Regions from separate parts of the Paenibacillus sp. P32E genome, predicted to be linked through region 1. Evidence: riboswitches for the same ligand, from Rfam matches in the RefSeq annotation. Region 1 holds a riboswitch; the other holds the start of a gene.
What was found. Region 1 has a riboswitch for glycine ahead of A3848_RS01335 (amino acid permease). Riboswitches for the same ligand answer to the same signal wherever they lie in the genome.
Positions count from the first base shown of each region.

Region 1 (10,625 bases):
GGTTTCTGATTGAAATGCCGGCCCTGTATCCGCATATGAGTGCTGAAGAGAATTTGAAGTTTTATTGCCATGTTCTAGGCATCAGGAACCCCCAACGAATTGATGAAGTGCTGCAGGCTGTGGCCTTAACGGATGCCGGAAATAAAAAAGCCTCGGACTATTCGCTAGGTATGCGGCAACGTCTCGGATTGGCCATTGCTCTTCTGGGAAGTCCGCAGCTGCTTGTACTGGATGAGCCCATTAACGGACTTGATCCTGCAGGTATTGTGGATATGAGACATATTCTGGAGCGGCTCGTGAAGGAACAGGGCGTAACTGTATTGATCTCCAGCCATATTCTCAGTGAGCTGCAACTGCTTGCGACCCAATATGGATTTATCCATAAAGGACGGCTCCTCAAAGAGATTTCTGCCGCTGATTTGCTGCGATCCGCCCAGACCCTGCTCTGTATTTCCACTCCGAATGCGGAAAGTGCCGCTGCACTACTTAAGCAAAGGCTCCAAATCGCAGACATTACCGTCAATGCCCCTGGAGAGTTGCGGATTCCCAAAGCCAGCGTGGATCTGGAGCGGCTGATGGCTGTGTTTTTGCAGGAAGGAATTCCTGTGGAAGGGTTCAATATGTCTGCGCCAAATCTGGAGCATTATTATATGGATTTGATTGGAGGCGGAGAACGATGAAGGATTTCCTGAGGGCGGAGGTTTATTTTTTGCGGAAAGATGTGGCGTTTAAGAGCATTACGGTGTTGTTTGCGCTCGCCAGTCTTGGGCTGGCCGTGGCCCTTGGCAGAATAGGAGGATATGCATTAAGCAGTCCCATAGAGCCGTTGCGGACGGCGGTGTCTTTCTCCATATTCCTCTATTTCATCATTCCGATGTTCATATGTTTTTTTATCACGGAAGGGTTTGAATATGGCTCGGTACAGAATATTATCGCTTTGGGGCAGAGCAGACAGGGGTATATTCTAGGGAAATATCTGCTAGGGGTGGTGGTCATTCTGTGGTGGCTGCTTCAATTTTTTGGATTATTTCTAATCGTGTATCTGTCTGCGGCGCTGATTACCGGCTCACCCGTCGGTCATGAGACAACCGCTGAGGATATTAGTACCGCTATGCGGGCTGTCGGGTTAAACATCCTGTATCTGGCAGCTTATTCCGCTGTTGTGATGATGCTGGGAGTGATGATACGAAAAGCGGCTTCCGCCATAGTAGCAACTCTTTTCTTCGTGTTCGGAAATTTTCTGCTTACGGGTTACCTTCAGGGAACGTCTTCGGCATTCCTTCGGCTACTGTCCGATCATGCTCTAATGACGCAGATTATGAAATTCTCCGGGATGTATGTAGAGAACTCACAAGTCATTCTCTTGACGGGTACAAGTGATTACGTTCGTGCGGTGCTGACTCCGGTCATTGTAATCATTGTTTGTCTAACAGCCGCACTGCTGTCTTTGGAAAAAAGAGATATTCATATATAATAGGGAAAATTCGCGATAGAAGGTGTGCCGCTTGAACGAAAAGAACGGAACGGAGCTTGCCACCTTTGCAGGAGGCTGCTTTTGGTGTATGATCAAGCCCTTTGACGAGCTGCCGGGCATTGTCTCACTGGTATCCGGGTATACGGGTGGTCACACGGTTAATCCGACTTATGAGGAAGTGGGTACGGAAACGACGGGGCATGTGGAGGCTGTGCAGATAACATTTGAGCCGGCTGTGTTTCCGTATGAGCGGCTGCTGGACATTTATTGGCAGCTGATTAATCCGACGGACAAGGGCGGGCAATTCATGGACCGGGGATATTCCTACCGGACGGCAATCTTTGTGCATAATGATGAACAGCGGAAAAAGGCGGAGGCGTCCAGGACGGCGCTCCAGGCGAGTAAAAGATTCAAGGACCCGATTGTGACGGAGATTCTTCCCGCTGCTCCATTTTACACGGCTGAGGCTATGCATCAGAATTATTATAAAACCCATCCCTTGGATTATAAGCTCTATTTGAAGGGCTCGGGCCGGGACGAATTCCTGGAGCAGCACTGGAACAGCCGTGAGGATCAAAAACGCCTGAAGAGCCAGCTCACCCGGCTGCAATATGAGGTCACTCAGCATAAGGCGATAGAGCCGCCGTATGAGAATGAGTATTGGAACGAATTCCGTGACGGCGTTTATGTGGATGTGATCAGCGGCGACCCGCTGTTTAGCTCGGCGGACAAATTTGATTCCGCCACCGGCTGGCCCAGCTTCACTGGTCCGATTGCCGAAGGGCTGATATGGCGTGAAGCTGACTATAGCGGCGGTGAGGTCCGGACGGCACTGCGCAGCAGGCTGAGCGGAGCCTATCTGGGTCATTTGTTCTTCGATGGGCCGGAGCCGGCGAAGCAGCACTACCGGGTTAACTCTGCCGCGCTCCGGTTCATCCCGAAGGAAGAGCTGGAGGCGAATGGTCTGGAGCGGTATCTGGAGCTGTTAAGATGATCGTAGTAATTAACGCAAGGGTGATTAGTGATAAAAAGAGGGGACGGCTGGAATATGAAGCATCTTTTACTCCAATATATGACCCGGCTGACTTCTTTAAGTAATGAAGAGCAGCAAGCGATTCTGGACGAAATCCTTGTCGAGGAATACAGCAAGGGAACCGTTCTGCTGAGGCAGGGAGAGGTTCCCGGCTATTGCTATTTTGTCCTGAAGGGATGCGTGCGGCAGCATGCAGTTGACGTTATGGGCCGGGACATTACCTCCAACTTCTATACAGAGGAGCAGGCAATCTCCATCTTCAATGCGCATAAGCCGGATAAAACGTCGGAGTACACCCTGACCTGTCTGGAGGACTGTACATTAGTTGTCGGCCCGCTGGACACTGAGAAGGCGATGTACACCAAACATACACAGCTCGAGACTATGACCCGTCAGATGCTTGAACAGAGCTTCGGTCAGATGCAGGAGGAATTCGCCGCTTTTATTGCCTCTTCTCCCGAAGACCGCCTGAAGGCTCTCCTTCACAAAAGACCCGAACTGATCAGCCGTGTCCCCCAGCATCAGCTGGCGAGTTATCTCGGAATAACGCCGGAATCACTGAGCCGGATCAAGAAGCGGATTCACCGCGAACCCGCGGAGCCGGGACTCTGAACAGCAGCCATAGGCCAAGGCCCAGCTCTCCCGCTGTCATCGGCAGCATAAATACCCATTTGACTACTTTTATAAATTCTTCATACTCAGGAACGAGTGTGCTGCTCAGATGGAGCAAGATATAACCTGCCCCAGCCAGCAGCAACAGAACACTAATAATCTTCGGGATATTCCCCGATTGGAAGGCCAGCAGGCCCACTATGAGCAAATGCCCCCCAAACAGAATCAAGCCGACCGACCACACTGCTTCAAAAGCGTGAAGAAAAAGCATCATCTCCGCCTGCAGCTCCTGCGGTGTGAAGCCGATCAGTGCCTGACTCCTGCTGTCTTCTGTAAGAAGCGAGACGACAACCAGGCTGGAGACAGCAACCCCCAATACCGCGGTATAAGACAGGCGCAGCCATGCGCCCAGCAGGGACAGTGCGTGCTGCACAGGTTGCAGAACCGTATATAATGCCCATGCGGCTGCAATGTCGCAGGCTAATATCAGCACCCATCCCAGAATTTCAGCCCTGAATAGCAGGGGAGAAGCTTGAAGGTTGCCGAAGGTAGCGGCTGGATCTCCCTCCACCACAAGACTTCCATGAACATATCCATACGAAAATGCGGCGGCCACCGCCATCACAAGTAGTGAAATTCCCCCAGTTCGTGCCACTGCTGCAGTCATTAACACAACCCCCTCTAATTGATTCTGGTTCCATTGTACAAAGAGGGTAAGGAGGGGGCATTAACTTAAGTCAAGGGAGTTCAGATGAGGGATGCAAAAGCGCCGGGTATCGAAGTCAAGCCGGGATAACGCAAGGTTGGTGAAACCGTACCACAAGCAAAGGTGAAATTGTAGGCCATGCAGAATATTTGAAAGAGGGTATCAAAGTTACAAAGCGTTGTGGAAAAGTTCTATGTCATGGAGGGTTAAATATGAACAGTTTTCAAAAAGAAACGGTAAAGATTAAACATCATGGGAGAGAAGTTTTTGGTGTCTCTTACATGCCTAATAAGAAAAAGTGTCCCGTTGTGATCTTCAGCCATGGTTTTAATGGAAAAAATGAAGACTTCGCTATGAATAGTGACTATTTAGCAAAGAATGGTGTGGGCGCCTATTGTTTCGACTTTTGTGGAGGCTCCGTAAACTCAAAGAGTGACCTTAGGACCAATGAAATGTCTATATTTACAGAAAAGGAAGATCTATGCGCTGTCGTTGAGAACATAAAAACTTGGGAGAATGTTGATCCTGATAATATCTTTTTATTTGGAGGAAGCCAGGGAGGATTAGTATCTGCATTAGTAGCTGATGAGTATATAAAAGATATTAAAGGACTCTTATTACTATTTCCAGCGCTGTGTATTGTAGCTGACTGGAATAAAAAGTTTCCAACAATGGAGAGCATTCCTGATGCATATGAGCTATGGGAAGTTCAATTGGGGAGAGTGTTTTTTGAATCCATTCATGAATATGATGTATTTGACCATATTGGCCAATTCGATAAAAATGTTTTGATTTTTCATGGGGATCAGGATGATATTGTGTCACTTGAATATGGGAAGAAGGCATCATTGATATACCCTCATGCTAGAATTGAAGTATTTCCTGGAGAAGGTCACGGTTTTTCAGAAGCTGGTAATCAAAGAGTTGCTGAGATGACGTATGAATTTATAAAAGCAAATATCTAATCTCTAAATGAAATAGATATCCCGGGTCTCTGTCTAGGTCTGGGCCGCCTTTCCTGAACGATCTTACCGCGTGTAAGACAAGCGTAATTCATAGTCTGCAAACGCTCTCATTAGTTAGAGGCGCTTATGAGCGTATCATGGTTTGGCAACTCAAGTCTGGAGGGGTTTACTTATGCAAAATCGAATTCATACGCCCGGTCCTGTGCTTGGCAGCGACGGCGTTTTGCTGCAGCGCGGTTACTCGACCCAAGCCGTGCTTACCTTCAATCGGGACGCAATCAAGGCACCACCCTGGCGAGTGAAGGAATGGGACTTCTATCAAGTGTCGAACGATCAGTATGGCTTGCAGATGACGATAGGGCATGTCTCCTACGCCGGCGATGTATCCGTGAAGCTCTTCGAGTTTGAGACCGGTAAACGGTACGATATATCGAACATGCTTATATTGCCATTCGGGCGTTTGAATATGCCGGCAACGGCCGAGCAAGGCGATCTGACGTATCAGAAAAAAGGCTTCCTCATGCAGTTTCAAGTGGTGGACGGAGAGCGCCGGCTTATTTGCAAGTCCGCTGGCAACGGCAAGCAGTTACCGATCGACATCGATATTCGGCTAATCCAGCCTGATTCTACCTCGATTGTGATGGCAACGCCATTTGATGAGGATAGTCGTTTTTTCTATTACAATCATAAAATCAATTGTATGCCTGCTAACGGTTTTGCCCGAATAGGGGAGCAGGAATATCGCTTCGAAGCCGATACCGCTTTCGGGCTTCTCGATTGGGGCCGGGGGGTATGGCCGTTCAGCCACGAGTGGTTCTGGGGAAGCGGCAGCGGTTATGCCTTCGGCAAACGGTTCGGCTTTAACATCGGCTATGGCTTCGGTAACACATCTGCCGCCACGGAGAACATCTTGTTCTATGACGGCGAAGCGCATAAGATCGGCCAAGTTCACTTTGATCTGCAAGGAGGCGGTGGTTACATGGCCAGGAAAACCTTCATCAGCGAAGATGGGCGATTCGAAATGGAGTTCAAGCCGATCTATGATCGGTACACGGAAATGAAACTGAAAATTGTCGATACGCATTGCCACCAGATTTTCGGGAAGTTTAACGGGAAGGCCGTTTTAGACGACGGTACGGTGATCGAGGTTAAGGATCTCGTGGCCTTTGCGGAACATGCGGTCAACCGGTGGTAAAGGGACTTAACGCAATCGGCTTGCGCAGCTTCATATTCCCAGGTTATATATCGGCTTCGGCCATTTGATCCGCAACGTAGCTAGATTGAGAAGTGAGAGGCTAAAGATCTGTTTTTTAGGAGGGATTTACAGTAAGGATATTGATTGTTATATTCTCAGCGTTATAAATATTAACTATATTTTCCACTGGAAGGGGGAGCAAAGAATACGGTGTCCGTTTATACAATCGCGATATTGCGGCTTTTGCTTCGCCGAAAGGCACGCTTGATTGCATCTCGGCATTTAGCTATACCGATTTCCGTGTGGACCTTGAGAAAATGTAATTGCCAACGCTTATTCTCATGGTGACGCCGATGCGATCGTTCCTGTCGAGATCAGTAGCCGCACTTGATTATTAAACAAGAAAAGTATAGTATGAGTCTATACCATTGGTTTAAATGTTTAAACATTTAGACTCTATAAACGGGGAGGCACCAGCATGGGAAAGCAGGCATTGCAGATTTTTCGCGAAAGCCTTCCAATTCTTCAAGTATTAAGTGATCCGCACCGTCAGGATATTCTGCTCCATCTATCGGAGGATGGCAGGATGACGGTCAATGAAATTACCGGGAAGTTGTCCTTGTCACGGCCGGCAGTTTCCCATCATCTGAAATTGCTCAAAAATGCGGGAGTCATCAAAGTCGAGCAAGTGGGGACCCAGCGATATTATGAGTTGTCCATGCAGGAATCGGTGGACCTGTTAAGAAGGCTTCTAGTTGCCTTAGAGCGGGATTGTCTCTAGACCTATTTCATAGAAAGAGGAGCAGGAAATATGAAGCAGTGGAACTCAGAGCAGGTCAATGAAATCCTGCAGGAGCATCGCCAGAAATTCCATAGCGGTTATACACGAAGCGTGGAGTTTCGTCTGGAGCAGCTGGGGAAGCTGTCGGATGCGATCAAACGGAACGAGCAGCTGTTACTGGCGGCGTTGTATCAGGACCTGCACAAAAGTGAATTTGAGGCTTATTCGACAGAGATTGGTTATACGCTGGACAGCATCCGCTACATGAGCAAGCATTTGAAGCGGTGGATGAAGCCGCAAAGGGTAAGAACACCCTTCTATCTTGCTGTATCTAAGAGTTACCAGTATAGAGAGCCCTACGGAACTGTTCTTATCATCGGACCCTATAATTATCCGTTCCAGCTGCTGATTGAACCGCTGATCGGAGCCATTGCGGCAGGGAACAGCGCGGTCTTAAAACCCTCCGAGAATACTCCTGCAGTTACTGCTGCCGTTAAGAAACTGATCAGTGAAACTTTTGATGAGACGTATATTAGGGTGATTGAAGGGGAGAAGGAGACCACCTCGGCGCTGATTCACGCTCCCTTTGACTACATCTTTTTTACAGGAAGCGTACCGGTCGGCAAGATCGTCATGAAAGCTGCTGCAGATCACCTTGTGCCCGTTACGCTTGAGCTTGGGGGCAAAAGTCCGGCTATCGTTGAGCGGACTGCAAACCTCGACGTTGCGGCCAAACGGATTATTTGGGGGAAGATGATGAACGCGGGACAGACATGCATTGCCCCGGACTATGTACTTGCCCATGAAGAGATTCGGGAGGAATTGATTGTCCGGATGAAGACGGTGGTGGCAGGCTTCTTCGGACCGGACGCCAGAGTAAGTCCGGATTATGGCCGAATCGTCAATGAACGCCAATTTGACCGCTTGGCCGCAATTCTGGAAGCGGAGCCGAATAGCGTGCTGTCGGGCGGGAGAACAATCAGAGATGAGCTCTACATCGAGCCAACGCTGCTTGCCGCAACCTCTTGGTCGGACCCTGCGATGCAGGATGAACTCTTTGGGCCGATTTTGCCCATTATGGGCTTCCGTCAAGTGGAGGAGGCGATTGAAATGGTGAACGCCCGTCCCAAACCGTTGGCACTGTACTTGTTCACCGAACAACGGCAGGTGGAGGAGAAAGTACTCTCACGCGTCTCCTTCGGCGGTGGGTGTGTGAATGATACGATCAGCCATGTTGCCAATCACCACCTGCCATTTGGGGGAGTAGGAAACGCCGGGATCGGTGCATATCACGGGAAATACAGCTTCGAGCTGTTCTCCCATACCAAAAGCGTATTGACCAAGAGCACAAAGCTGGATATCCCTTTCTTATTTCCGCCTTATGGCGACAAGGTCAAGTGGGTCAGAAAGATTATGCGTTAATACATGAGGAACCACGATAAGGGGGAGAAAAAGATGAATAATGTGCAATTTGCATCACTGGATGATGTGAAGAAAGAACTGCTGATCATGGTGGGGTATGACGTTATCCCAACCAAACAATGGCCGCTCTATGAGATTCTTGCCCATTGCGCCCAGACCATCGAATATTCTATGACAGGTTATCCGCAGCTGAAGCCCAGGATTGTGAGAAAAACCATCGGCCGCATCGTGATCCGGAAATTTTTGAAGCAGGGCCATATGAAGCATGATTTAACGGCACATGTACCAGGTGCGGCGAAGCTTGAAAAGCAGGGAACTGTCAAAGAGGGAATCGGACTTCTGCTCAGGGCAATTGATGCATTTCAAGCCTACGAGGGGAAGTTAGCTCCCCACCTGATCTTCGGAGATCTAAGCAAGGAGGAGTATGACCGGTATTTCACCATGCACGTTACGGATCATTTCTCCGAGGTGCAGTTCGCAAGCTAAGCTAATGACTAGGAGGCAATCACCTGACAGAGGAGCAGCGATGTAATAAGCTTGTTTATATTAAAGAGATTGCCGAAGAGATATGGAAGTAATTGGCTTGAGACTTTTATCACTGATCTGATACTCCCATTGCAAGTAATATGTTAGAATATCAGAAACGCATGGTACATTAACTTCATAATTCGCAAGCTATGATTGCTATGGATCACACTATAGCAGGAGCAGCTTCTGGAGAGACCACGGGAATTCCGTGGCGCCGAAGGGTTCACAATCTCAGGCAAAAGGACAGAAGAGTACGGAATGTATTTGTCATGCTGACAGCAGCAGGACAGGTATTTTTTCATATTCTTATAACCCGGGAGATTGGATGACATCCAGTCTCTTTTTTTATTGGCATCAATGTATTGTATTCATAAGGGGGAACTAGGAATGGCGCAAACAGAATTAAAAAGAGAGCTGGCCAACCGGCATGTTCAACTGATTGCCATCGGAGGCACTATTGGTACAGGATTATTCCTGGGATCGGGCAAGGCGATTCAGCAGGCGGGGCCCTCCATCATGATTACCTATCTAATCGTGGGCATCGCTGTGTTTTTCGTGATGAGAGCGCTGGGAGAGCTTCTGTTGTCTAACGCGGGATACCAGTCATTTACAGATATTGCCGAAGACTATCTTGGCCCCCGGGTGGCATTCATCACGGGTTGGACCTATTGGTTCTGCTGGGTCATGACGGCTATGGCTGATGTGATTGCAGTAGGCGTATATGTGCAGTATTGGTTTAATATTCCGCATTGGGTGCCTGCTGTCGTCTGCCTGATCATTTTGTTAGGACTTAATTTACTGACTGTCAAAAACTTCGGTGAACTTGAATTCTGGTTTGCTCTAATCAAAGTCATCACGATTCTTGCTTTAATCGGCATAGGTGTCATCTTCCTGATTATGGGGCTCAAAACGGATGCAGGATCGGTAACGGTCCGGAATCTTTGGGAACACGGAGGCGTGTTTCCGAACGGTGTAAAAGGCTTTTTATTTTCCTTCCAAATGGTTGTATTTGCTTATGTTGGTGTGGAATTAGTGGGGGTATCGGCAGCGGAAACAGCAGATCCGGAGAAAAACATCCCATCAGCGATCAACAAAATACCTCTGCGGATTCTTTTCTTCTACGTTGGCGCATTGTTCGTCCTGCTATGCATTAATCCATGGACGGAACTCAGTCCGGCAGAAAGTCCTTTTGTGAAAACCTTTAGTCTAGTAGGGATTCCAATCGCCGCAGGGATTATCAATTTCGTCGTATTAACTTCAGCCGCTTCTGCATGCAACAGCGGGATGTTCTCGACAAGCCGGATTCTTTATAATTTGAGCCGGAAGAATCAGGCCTCTGTTCATTTTGCCAAACTGAATAAAAATCATGTACCCGGGAACTCGTTATTCATTTCTACGCTGGTCATATCTGCCGGTGCTCTACTGAGCAAGCTCATTCCGGAGCAGGCCTTTGGAATCGTAACCACCATAAGTGCCATTTGTTTTATCTGGGTGTGGGGTGTTGTTCTCGTATGTCACATCAAATATAAGAAGACCCGGCCAGACTTACATTTGAAATCCAAATTCAAAGCACCGTTAACGCCGGCGGTTAATGTTGTTGTCCTCGCTTTGTTTGCTGCGATACTCATTATAATGCTGATCGCTAGAGAAACACGTCCGGCATTATTGTTTACGCCTCTATGGTTCATTCTGTTATATGTTCTGTATTCGGTGAATAGCAGGAAGAGGGAGCAGAGCAATAAAATAATCAGTGCAAAACCGACAATCCATTAAGTCAAAGCAGCCCTCAATCCCACAATTCGGTGGTTTTGGGGGCTGCTTTGATTTATTATGGGGAACAGATAACCATTAACGGAGGTCCTTACATGTCTAAAACAATCGCAGACAAATTAAACTTACACAAATTCAA
Region 1 is NZ_LVYY01000001.1:353,956-364,580, forward strand. Features, by position in the region: gene A3848_RS01280 (ABC transporter ATP-binding protein) at 1-680, shown strand, start outside; gene A3848_RS01285 (ABC transporter permease) at 677-1,474, shown strand; gene msrA (peptide-methionine (S)-S-oxide reductase MsrA) at 1,506-2,468, shown strand; gene A3848_RS01295 (Crp/Fnr family transcriptional regulator) at 2,523-3,119, shown strand; gene A3848_RS01300 (DUF4386 domain-containing protein) at 3,076-3,786, opposite strand; gene A3848_RS01305 (alpha/beta hydrolase family protein) at 4,038-4,790, shown strand; gene A3848_RS01310 (DUF2804 domain-containing protein) at 4,963-5,985, shown strand; partial or broken gene A3848_RS33365 (alpha/beta hydrolase) at 6,201-6,370, shown strand; gene A3848_RS01320 (ArsR/SmtB family transcription factor) at 6,464-6,766, shown strand; gene A3848_RS01325 (aldehyde dehydrogenase) at 6,797-8,188, shown strand; gene A3848_RS01330 (DUF1569 domain-containing protein) at 8,222-8,674, shown strand; glycine riboswitch at 8,893-8,973, shown strand; gene A3848_RS01335 (amino acid permease) at 9,104-10,489, shown strand; gene A3848_RS01340 (YdeI/OmpD-associated family protein) at 10,582-10,625, shown strand, end outside.

Region 2 (10,625 bases), on a different contig from region 1:
CCCAGCGTTTCGGAGAAACGGGCCGTTTGAAAATCAATGGGCTTCAGCAAGTCTACGGCAACGCTGCCATCGAGGATTTTTCCGGAAATCGCAGTTTCCGAGTACCAGGACAGCACAGAGTTGGCCAGGAAAGTGACTAGCAGATAGGTTTTCATCTGATCCCAGGTGTATCCGCCCACTGTCTCGCGGCCCCCATAAATGCCTGCCCACAAAAAATAAACCGCCAGCAGATTGATCGCATTGGACAAAAAAGTGACGACGTAGGAGAAGCGGTAGGATAGAACATTTTGCAAGGATCGGTTGGCAATACTGCGGTATTTCTTGAGCTTGACTACGGGCATGGCTGCCGTCACACCTCCTCATTCCCCTTTTTGATTAAGGTCCAGGTTTCCGTCGTACACCGCTTTGATCACCTGCTCAATGTTGGCATCCTCCATGCGGAAGTCAATCACTTCGCCATGCTTCATCACCCGGCTGACCACTTCACTGGCCGTATATTCATGGCGGTCGAAGGAGACGGAGAATTCCTGTTCATTTTGCCGGTCCAGCTTCATTCCAGGCGTCTGTGAGAGCAGATTGTACAGCTCCGGCATCGGCACGCCCACTTGGAAGAAAATCACGCGGTTTCTGGCAAAGCGGGATTTGACCTCGCTAAGACTGCCGTCATAGATGATGGAGCCGTGGTCGATGATAATCAGCCGTTTGCACAGATCCTCAATATCGCCGAGATCGTGGGTAGTGAGCATAACGGTGGTTTGCTGCTCCTGATTGATTTTTTTGATGAACTCGCGGATTTTTTGCTTCACGGAAACGTCCAGTCCAATCGTGGGTTCATCCAGATAGAGAATCGGCGGGTTATGTAGTAAGGCGGCTGCCAGGTCCGCACGCATGCGTTGACCCAGGGAGAGCTTGCGCGCAGACAGATGGATGAACTCATTCATGCCCAGCAGCTCCGTGAACTGATCCAGATTAGCCTTATAGACAGGCTCCGGGATCTGATAGATATCCTTCAGCAGCGAAAAGGATTCCACAATCGGAATATCCCACCACAGCTGCGTGCGTTGTCCGAACACGGCTCCGATCTGCGCGGCGTTCTCCATTCTTTTCTTATAAGGATTGATACCGTTTACAGAAATGCTGCCTGCAGAGGGCATGAGGATGCCGGTCAGCATTTTGATCGTGGTGGATTTGCCTGCACCGTTCGGCCCCACATAGGCCACCGTCTCGCCGGCTTCCACACTCAGATTCAGCGGCTGCACCGCGATCTTCTCGATATGCTTCGGGATGAACAGATGCTTGACGGCTCCCGCCAGGCCTGGCTCTTTCACCGCCTGCATGAACGATTTGGATAGCCCGCGGGCTTCAATAATACTCAAGTATAGACCTCCTTCATTCCTAACTTCCAAAGACGTATAAACAAATATAGCACCGGGCTGATGTCGAATACTATCGGTTTAGGTCGGACGGTAAAAAAATTTATAAGATTATGACGAATGATGAAAAAAAGGCTAGCCGCAGGCTGGATTACAGACCCGGGTTAGCCGCTTTAATATTTTTTGTATACCTCTGCATTGCTTAACTAGGCTGCTCCTTTTAGCAGGTTTCATTTTGTTCTGATCTCATATTTTTCAACGTTCATTCGTAAGATTAGCCCCTGTCAATTGTCTCTTAAATATCCTATGATATATTTACTGCTATTCAAGGCTAAGTTATCTTGTAAGCTTATAATAGAGATAGGAAATATTGCTATAACAAATATAGATTCATTATTATTAGTGAATACATTCACAATCATTCCGGATTCACTAACGACATTAACCGAGGAGGCGTTTGTGTTGACTACCTTCAATTCCAAGATGAAAATGTGGTGTTCGCCGGATGATCTTCCAGCAGCTCAAGCTGCGTCTTTTCACCATAATCATTCATCTGATACATATAGCCCGTTGCAGTCTCCAGTGGTCTCTTGCGTGAAAGAGAACAAAGCGATATATAGTGAAGCGATGGTTTCTTCCATGCGGGAAGAGATGGTGGCGATCAGCCAGTTCATTCCCATTCCTTATGTTGTGTTTCTGGCGGATGAAGAGGGCTGGATTCTCGATCTGATCTGCTCTTCACGAAGCCTTCAGGAGAACATGGACCGTGCAGGTATGAGTGCGGGTATCAACCTCTCCAAACGGTATTCAGGCCTGAATGCGGTCTCGCTGGCTATGGAGATGAACCTTATAGGGGTGGTGCGGGGAGAGGAGCATACAGATGCTGCTTTCCAGAGCTGGAATTGTGTATGCGCGCCTTTGATTCTGGACGGGGGTACGCATGGTTATGTGGATATTTCTTTTGATTCCGGTCAGCAGATAGATTTTGCGATTCCGTTCGTGCAGCAATTGGCTGATAATGTGGCGTATAAACGGATGGTTAATAACGCAAGCCTGCAAAAGTTCAGACGGGACACGGTGTTTGGCGAATATAAGCTGACTGCGAGAGAGAAGGAGGTAGCTGCACTATGGCTGGCGGACAAAAGTGCGCTGCATATCTCGAGCGCGCTGGGGATCAGTGAGGGCTCTGTACGGAATGTAGTAAAGAGCATTTATATCAAAATGAATGTAAATGACCGCTCCCATTTTGCCAAAAAGCTTATATGAACGTAAAAAAGCGGCGGCTAATCCGCGAAGCCAGGAATGACTTCGGGATTAGCCGCCTTGCGTTCAGGGTTTGATAGAGCGCAGCTTTAGCCGCAAGAACAATTCAATACCGGCTTGCGCGCAGCCTGGGTCTCATCCAGACGGCTGATCTCCGTAGTATGCGGAGCATTGATTACGATCTCCGGCGTTTCCTGGGCTTCCTTGACGATTTGGATCATCGTCTCGATGAACCCGTCGAGCGTTTCCTTGCTTTCGGTTTCGGTTGGCTCGATCATCATACATTCCTCTACCGTCAGCGGGAAATACACGGTTGGCGGGTGGTAGCCGAAGTCGAGTAGCCGCTTAGCCACATCCAGTGTCCGTACCCCGTACTGCTTAAGGTTTCGGCCGGACATGACAAACTCATGCTTGCAGATACCCGGATAAGGGATTTCAAAATACGGCGCGAGCCGGTGCATCATATAGTTGGCGTTCAGCACGGCATTCTCAGAAACCTCACGCAGGCCGTCCGGCCCGTAGGTACGGATATAGGCATAGGCACGGACCAGGATGCCGAAGTTGCCGTAAAAGGCTTTGACGCGTCCGATGGATTCCGGACCGCCGAAGTTCAGCGAGTAGCTGCTGTCTTCGTTTTGGATCACCGTCGGCTGTGGCAGGAACGGAATCAGCTTCGCCTTCACGCCGACTGGTCCGGCTCCCGGACCACCGCCGCCGTGCGGGGTGCTCATCGTCTTGTGCAGATTCAAATGCACGACGTCGAAGCCCATATCGCCGGGGCGGGTAATGCCCATAATCGCATTGGAGTTCGCTCCGTCGTAATAGAGCAGGCCGCCCGCTTCGTGTACGATCTGAGCGATTTCAATGATTTGTGTTTCGAACAATCCGAGTGTACTCGGGTTGGTTAGCATCAGGGCTGCGGTATCGCTGCCGACAGCCGCTTTCAGCGCTTCAAGGTCAACCATCCCCTTATCGCCCGATGGGATCGTTATCGTTTCCAGGCCGGCTGCAGAGGCGCTGGCCGGATTGGTTCCGTGCGAGGAATCGGGCACGATGACCTTGGAGCGGGTCTCGCCGCGGCTCTCATGGTAGGCGCGGATCATCATCAGGCCGGTCCATTCCCCATGGGCACCGGCGGCTGGCTGCAGAGACACGGCATCCATGCCGGTCAGGGCGGCCAGGTCCTTTTGCAGAGTATGCATCAGTTCAAGGGCACCCTGAATGCTCTCTTCCGGCTGGTAAGGGTGAATCTTGGCCAGTCCCGGGAAGCGGGCGACGTCCTCATTGATCTTCGGATTGTATTTCATAGTACAGGAGCCGAGCGGATAAAAGCCGTTGTCCACGCCGAAGTTGCGGCGGGACAGGGCGGTATAGTGGCGGATGACATCCACTTCCGATACTTCCGGCAAGACTACCGGCTCGCTTCTCAGCAGTCCGGCGGGAATCAGGGCATCGATGCTCTCTTCCTGCGGAACATCACACACGGGCAGGGAATAGGCCGTGCGGCCGGGACGGCTAAGCTCAAAGATCAGACTTTGTTCCGGTTTCATATACAGCCCTCCAGTGCCACTTTGAATTGGTCAATTTCCGTTTTGCTTCTTTTCTCGGTGACAGCGACCAGCATATGTCCGTTCAATTCAGGATAGTCCCGGCCCAGATCATAGCCGCCGAGGTAGCCTTCCTTCAATAGCCTGGAATTGATCTCGCTGACGCTGGAGCCTTCCGGCAGTTTCAGAACAAATTCATTGAAGAACGGTGCCGTGAACGCTGAGGCTGCGCCCGTTAATTCGCCCAGCTTGGTGGCTGCATAATGGCTCTTGCGGATGTTGAGCTCCCCAACCTCGCGCATGCCTTCTTTGCCCATGACGGACAGGTAGACGGAAGCGCACAGTGCGAGCAGCGCCTGGTTGGAGCAGATGTTGGAAGTGGCCTTTTCGCGGCGGATATGCTGCTCGCGTGCCTGCAGTGTCAGTACGAAACCGCGTTTGCCGTTACGGTCAACGGTCTGTCCGACGATCCGGCCCGGCATGCGGCGCATGAGGGGTTCGGCTACGGCGAAGAAGCCGCAGGTAGGACCACCAAGTGAAGCGGGAATGCCGAGCGGCTGGGCGTCACCGACAACAATGTCTGCGCCAAGCTTGCCCGGCGTTTCGAGAATGCCTAGCGCCAGCGGATTGGCACTGACCACGAGCAGGCCTTTCACGGCATGGATCAGCGGCTCCATCGCACCAAGGTCCTCAATGGCGCCGAAGAAGTTCGGCGACTGTACCAGCACGGCTGCAGTGTCGCCGTCAATTGCGGCGGCTAGCTTGGCCTGATCCGTTACTCCGTTTGTGTAGTCAATTTCCACAACATCCAGGCCCCATGCACCCGCTGAGGTACGCAGTACCTGACGTGCTTCGGGATGGACGGTGCGGGAGACGATCAGCTTTTTGCGTTTTGTCGCACCGGCGGCAAGCACCGCAGCTTCCGAGAAGGCGGTCGCGCCGTCGTACATACTGGCATTCGCTACTTTCATGCCGGTCAGCTCGCAGATATAGGACTGGAATTCGAAGATCGCCTGCAGCTCACCTTGGCTGATCTCCGGCTGGTAAGGGGTATAGGCGGTATAAAACTCCGAGCGGGAAATCACATGGTTAATGACAACAGGGATATGATGGTCATAGAGCCCAGCACCGAGGAAGCTGGCGTGAGTGTCGAAGCTGGCATTTTTGTCGGACAGCTCCTTCATATGGCGCAGCAGCGCGTATTCATCAAGTGCTTCTGACATCGGCATCGTTCCCTGATAACGGACAGCTTGCGGGATGTCGGCGAACAGCTCCTCCACGGACTGAATCCCTACAGCCTCCATCATCTCCTTGCGGTCTTGCTCGGTCATCGGCAGATAACGGTGCTTCATTGCGGCTTCACTCCTTGGCTCTTTTTATAGAATGGCGCTTTGACCACGGCTGCTTTAAGCTGTTTGCCGCGGATCTCCACGTATACCTCTGTTCCAAGCTCCGAATAGGCGGCGTCCAGCAGGGCCAGACCCAAATTGCGTTTTAGCGTTGGAGACTGTGTGCCTGTCGTGACCTCACCGATCTTCACACCATCCGCATAGACCGGATAATGCGAGCGCGGAATCCCGCGGTCAATCATTTCCAGGCCCACGAGGCGGCGGGGCAGTCCGGCTTCCTTCTGCTTCACCAGTGCGTCCTTGCCGATGAAGCTGGCTTTGTCCAGCTTTACGAAGAACTGGACTCCCGCTTCCAGCGGTGTAATATCGGCCGACAGCTCCTGGCCGTACAGCGGCAGCTTCGCTTCGAAACGAAGCGTATCGCGCGCGCCGAGTCCGGCGGGAGTCAGACCGTGCGGAGCGCCTGCCGCAAGCAGGCCGTTCCACAGCACAGCTGCCGTATCCAGTGGCGCGTACAGTTCAAAACCGTCCTCACCGGTATATCCGGTCCGGGAGAGCAGAACCTCTACGCCGCAGACTACAGCGCGCTCGATGAAATGGAACGGTGCAAGCTCCGCAAGGGGAGCTGAGGTAACTTCGGCCAGAATCGTCTCAGCCAGAGGGCCTTGCAGTGCGAGCAGCAGCGTCTCATCGGAGACATTGTTCAGCGTCACACCGCTGAATTCATCTGTGAGATGCTCCTGCAGCCACTGGAAGTCCTTGTCGATATTGGAGGCATTGACGACCAGCATGTAACGCTCTTCGGCCAGTCGGTAGACCAGAAGATCATCGACTACCCCACCGCTTGGGTAGAGCATCAGGGTGTACTGCGCACCGCCATCCTGAAGACGGCTGACATCATTGGTGGTCATCCGCTGCAGAAAGGCTTCCGAGCCGTTGCCGCTGACCATGAATTCGCCCATATGCGATACATCGAACAGTCCGGCCTGCCGGCGTACAGCCTCATGCTCCTTCACGATTCCCGTGAATTGCACCGGCAGCTCCCAGCCGCCGAAATCAATACATCTGGACTCCGCGTAGGCGGAGTAGAGGTCGTAAAAAGGTGTTCTTTTCAAAGCATCCATCGGCTCACTCCCTTGTCTGATTACATGCGAAAAAGGACAGGCAAAAGACAAATATGCACAACCCGCATATAAGCCTTTCGCTCTGTCCCTTGTACCTGAGAGTTACCCTGCTGACCAGCGCGCAGGTTTCCCCGTTGGTGATCCGAATCCCTGCCGGGCAGGTTTCAGATAGCTCTCCAGAGATGCGTCCGGCAAAGGTCCTTTTGCCTGAGAGATTCACCCTCCCGGGCTTACTCCTTCGGCGCTGTCTTCTCAGAGACAGTCTCTCCCTATGCCATCATTCGCAAACCGTATTGTTTTCTACTGACTCCATTAAAGCGGGTATACAACTCCGATGTCAACAAAAAAACGTCAAAAAGATGACAAATTTTATTTTCCTGTCAGTTATATTGACATTGAGCGGCGCAATAACTTAGTCTATAACTAATTTTATAACTCCAAATTTGGAAAAGAGGCGGCTTAAGAATGAGTGAAGTGCTAGACAACCTGTTGTACAGCGAAGAGCATGAATGGGCGCAGCAGGGTGAAGGGCGCACAGTACGTGTCGGAATTACGGACCATGCCCAGCATCTGCTTGGCGATATCGTATTCGTGGAGTTTCCTGAAGTGGGTGCGGCCCTCTCGGCTGGCGACAGTGTAGGCAGCATCGAATCCGTCAAGACGGTATCTGAGCTCTATTCTCCGGTATCGGGAACAGTGACCAAAATCAACGATGCACTCGAAGCCAGCCCGGAGCTGATTAACGATCAGCCATACAGCGGCGGATGGATTTTTGAACTGGAAATCACCGGGGAGTTTGCCGAAGTCGCGTCTGGACTGCTGGATGCAGCGGCTTATGGCAAGTTGATTGAAGAATAGAATAACCTACGGACACTAGTTTTCTGCATATAAAATAAAGACAGGCCTTCACATCGCATTTCGTGTTACTAATGTGTGAGGTCTGTCTTTTTTGTGATTTTTAATGTGTACTTATACATTGGAATCCGTCTTTAATTAGGGAATTCGAATAGCCCGGGAGACAACTGCGGTGCGATGTTCCAAAACACAGGATGTAGAGCGACCGCATTACCCGCGAACACTATGCACAGCAGGGCGAAATGTTAACGTGTACGCGGCCGTATGGCAGGCCTTATTAAGGCTACTCCTTTTCCTGGAGCTGCCGAAGTACCGTAATCTCCACGCGCCGGTTTTTCTGCCGTCCTTCTGGAGTAGAATTGCTCACAGCAGGACGGGTATCTGCATATCCGGCATATTGAAACGTATCCGGGTTCAATCCCTCTTTATCCAAAAAGAAGCGCAGCACCGAGAGGGCACGGGCGCCGGATAATTCCCAGTTATCGTTATAACGGGAACCAGCAGACACCGGCATATTATCAGTATGGCCTTCGATACTGATTGTTGCTCCAATGCCGCGGAATAGTCCTGACAGCTGACGCAGCGCAGGGAGGGCGGGCGCTTTGAGCTCGGCTCTGCCTACATCGAACAGGTAACGGTCACTGAGTGTAATGGCAATACCTTGCGGTTTATCCGCCACAAAAATCTGGTCACCCAGATGGTTGTCTTGGACATACTGGGTGATGACGCCCATGAGCGCAGCCAGTTTGGCTTCTTGCTCGCGGAAGGCCTGCTCACGCGCCGAAGGCTCCGGGTCGGCAGGGGGCGGACTGGCCGTCGGGCCGGTAGCCGCATTCTTTTGCTCCTGGCCTGTATCCGCGCTGTCTCCGTTCCCCCCGTTCTTCCCATTCCCCGTTCCTGCGGATTGTAGCCTTTTTTGACCCTCCAGAACACCATTTCCACCATCTAATACCGGATTTCCACTTTTAAAAGTGTCCGATAAAGAGCTCGTGACGATGTTGAATTTATGTGTATCCAAACTGCTCATGGCAAACAAAATCACGAAGAAAATAAGCAGCAGTGTAATCAGATCCGCGTAGGTGATCATCCACCGGTCGCGGTTCTCCCGTCCATCTGTGCGAGGCTTTCTGCGGTTTCTCTGTCTCATGAGGGACCTCTGGTAATATCGCTGCCGTGTTCCTTGGCGGAACGGTTCAAGAAGGAACGGAGCTTTTTACGCACAAGCTGGGGATGATCCCCGTTCTGCAGGGCAAGAATGCCTACCATAAGCATTTCCATAGTACCCAGCTCACTTTGGCTGCGGGATTTGATCTTGGAGGCAATGGGTAAAAATATTAGATTAGCGCTGGCCACACCGTATAGCGTCGCTGTAAAAGCAACTGCGATGGAAGCTCCCAAGTTAGAAGGATCGGTTAGACTGCTGAGCACGCGGATCAGACCCATAACCGTACCGATGATGCCCATGGTGGGCGCATAGCCGCCTGCGGCTTCAAAGATTTTGGCATAGCCTTCGTATTTGAGCTCTTTAGCATCCATCTCCAGTTCCAGAATCTGCCGGACCTGCTCGGGGTCTGTTCCGTCAACAATGAGCATGAGTCCTTCACTGGTAAAGGGGTCGGGATGCTCTTCGGCTCTTTTCTCCAGGGCCAGCACACCGCCGCGTCTTGTGATTGTAGCCATGGAGATCAGTTCTTCTGCCTGTTGTTCCATGGTGTCCGCATGTTTGCCAAAAGCTACCCGCACAGCCGCTGGGACGCAGCGCAGTCTGGAGGCCGGGAAGCTGATCAGCACGGCGGCAAGCGTGCCTCCGAATACAATGAGTGCAGCATTTAACTGCAGCAGGCCGGACAGGCTTCCGCCTTCCCAGAAAAAGCCGCCGATGAGTGCTGCTAGACCAGCCAGCAAGCCAATAATTGAAGTAATATCCATGAGTTCAAGCTCCTTAAATTTCTATATATTATGGTTTGCATGAATCTGGGCAACACTGTATAATAAACGGGAACAAGTATTCTTATCTTCCATATATTTCAGATCGTATGGAGAGAGAATCATCAGGGCCACAATTATAATATATTCATATATTTTAGACGATAGAGGGGAGACGGGCAAATGAATGATATTGTCGTCAGTACGCAGACTTTTCAGTTGGAGTCCGAGTACACACCCCAGGGCGATCAGCCTCATGCCATACAAGAGTTAGTGGACGGCATCCGGCAGGGCAAGAAGCACCAGACGCTGCTGGGAGCGACCGGTACAGGGAAGACCTTTACCATCGCACAAATGATTTCCAAGCTGAACCGGCCCACGCTGGTTATTGCGCACAACAAGACGCTGGCTGCCCAGCTTGCGAGTGAGTTCAAGGAGTTTTTTCCAAGTAATTCGGTCGACTACTTCGTCAGTTACTACGATTATTACCAGCCAGAGGCGTACATTCCCTCCTCCGACACCTATATCGAGAAAGATTCCAGCATAAATGAAGAAATTGATAAGCTGCGCCACTCTGCGACCAGTTCTTTGTTCGAACGGCGTGACGTCATTATTGTGGCCAGTGTTTCCTGTATTTACGGCCTCGGTTCCCCTCAGGAATACGGAAGCCTGCTGCTGTCGCTGCGTGTGGGTATGGAGAAGCCGCGGAATCAGATTCTGAGCCGGCTTGTGGATATCCAGTACCAACGCAACGACATTAACTTTGTGCGGGGCACTTTTCGCGTGCGCGGTGATGTGGTGGAGATCTTCCCGGCCTCACAGGGTGAGCATGCCATCCGTGTAGAACTGTTCGGCGATGAGGTGGAACGGATTACTGAAATTGATGTGTTGACCGGAGAATTAATCGGAGAACGCGACCATGTGGCTATTTTCCCGGCATCCCACTTTGTCACCCAGGAAGAAACCATGCGTGTGGCTCTGGTCAATATTGAGCGTGAGCTGGAAGAACGGCTGGCTGTGCTCCGGGATGCAGGTAAACTGCTGGAGGCCCAGCGTCTGGAGCAGAGGACCCGTTACGATATCGAGATGATGAAGGAAGTCGGCTTCTGTTCCGGGATCGAGAACTATTCCGGACCGCTCACCTTCCGTGAGCCGGGAGCAACCCCTTATACACTTATGGATTATTTT
Region 2 is NZ_LVYY01000035.1:49,406-60,030, reverse strand. Features, by position in the region: gene A3848_RS23165 (ABC transporter permease) at 1-341, opposite strand, end outside; gene A3848_RS23160 (ABC transporter ATP-binding protein) at 360-1,376, opposite strand; gene A3848_RS23155 (helix-turn-helix transcriptional regulator) at 1,776-2,639, shown strand; gene gcvPB (aminomethyl-transferring glycine dehydrogenase subunit GcvPB) at 2,726-4,186, opposite strand; gene gcvPA (aminomethyl-transferring glycine dehydrogenase subunit GcvPA) at 4,183-5,535, opposite strand; gene gcvT (glycine cleavage system aminomethyltransferase GcvT) at 5,532-6,656, opposite strand; glycine riboswitch at 6,842-6,937, opposite strand; gene gcvH (glycine cleavage system protein GcvH) at 7,122-7,514, shown strand; gene A3848_RS23130 (flagellar motor protein MotB) at 7,795-8,658, opposite strand; gene A3848_RS23125 (flagellar motor protein) at 8,655-9,440, opposite strand; gene uvrB (excinuclease ABC subunit UvrB) at 9,621-10,625, shown strand, end outside.
Region 2: it holds a riboswitch for glycine, as region 1 does, so the genes downstream of both, gcvT (glycine cleavage system aminomethyltransferase GcvT) here and A3848_RS01335 (amino acid permease) in region 1, are expected to answer to the same signal.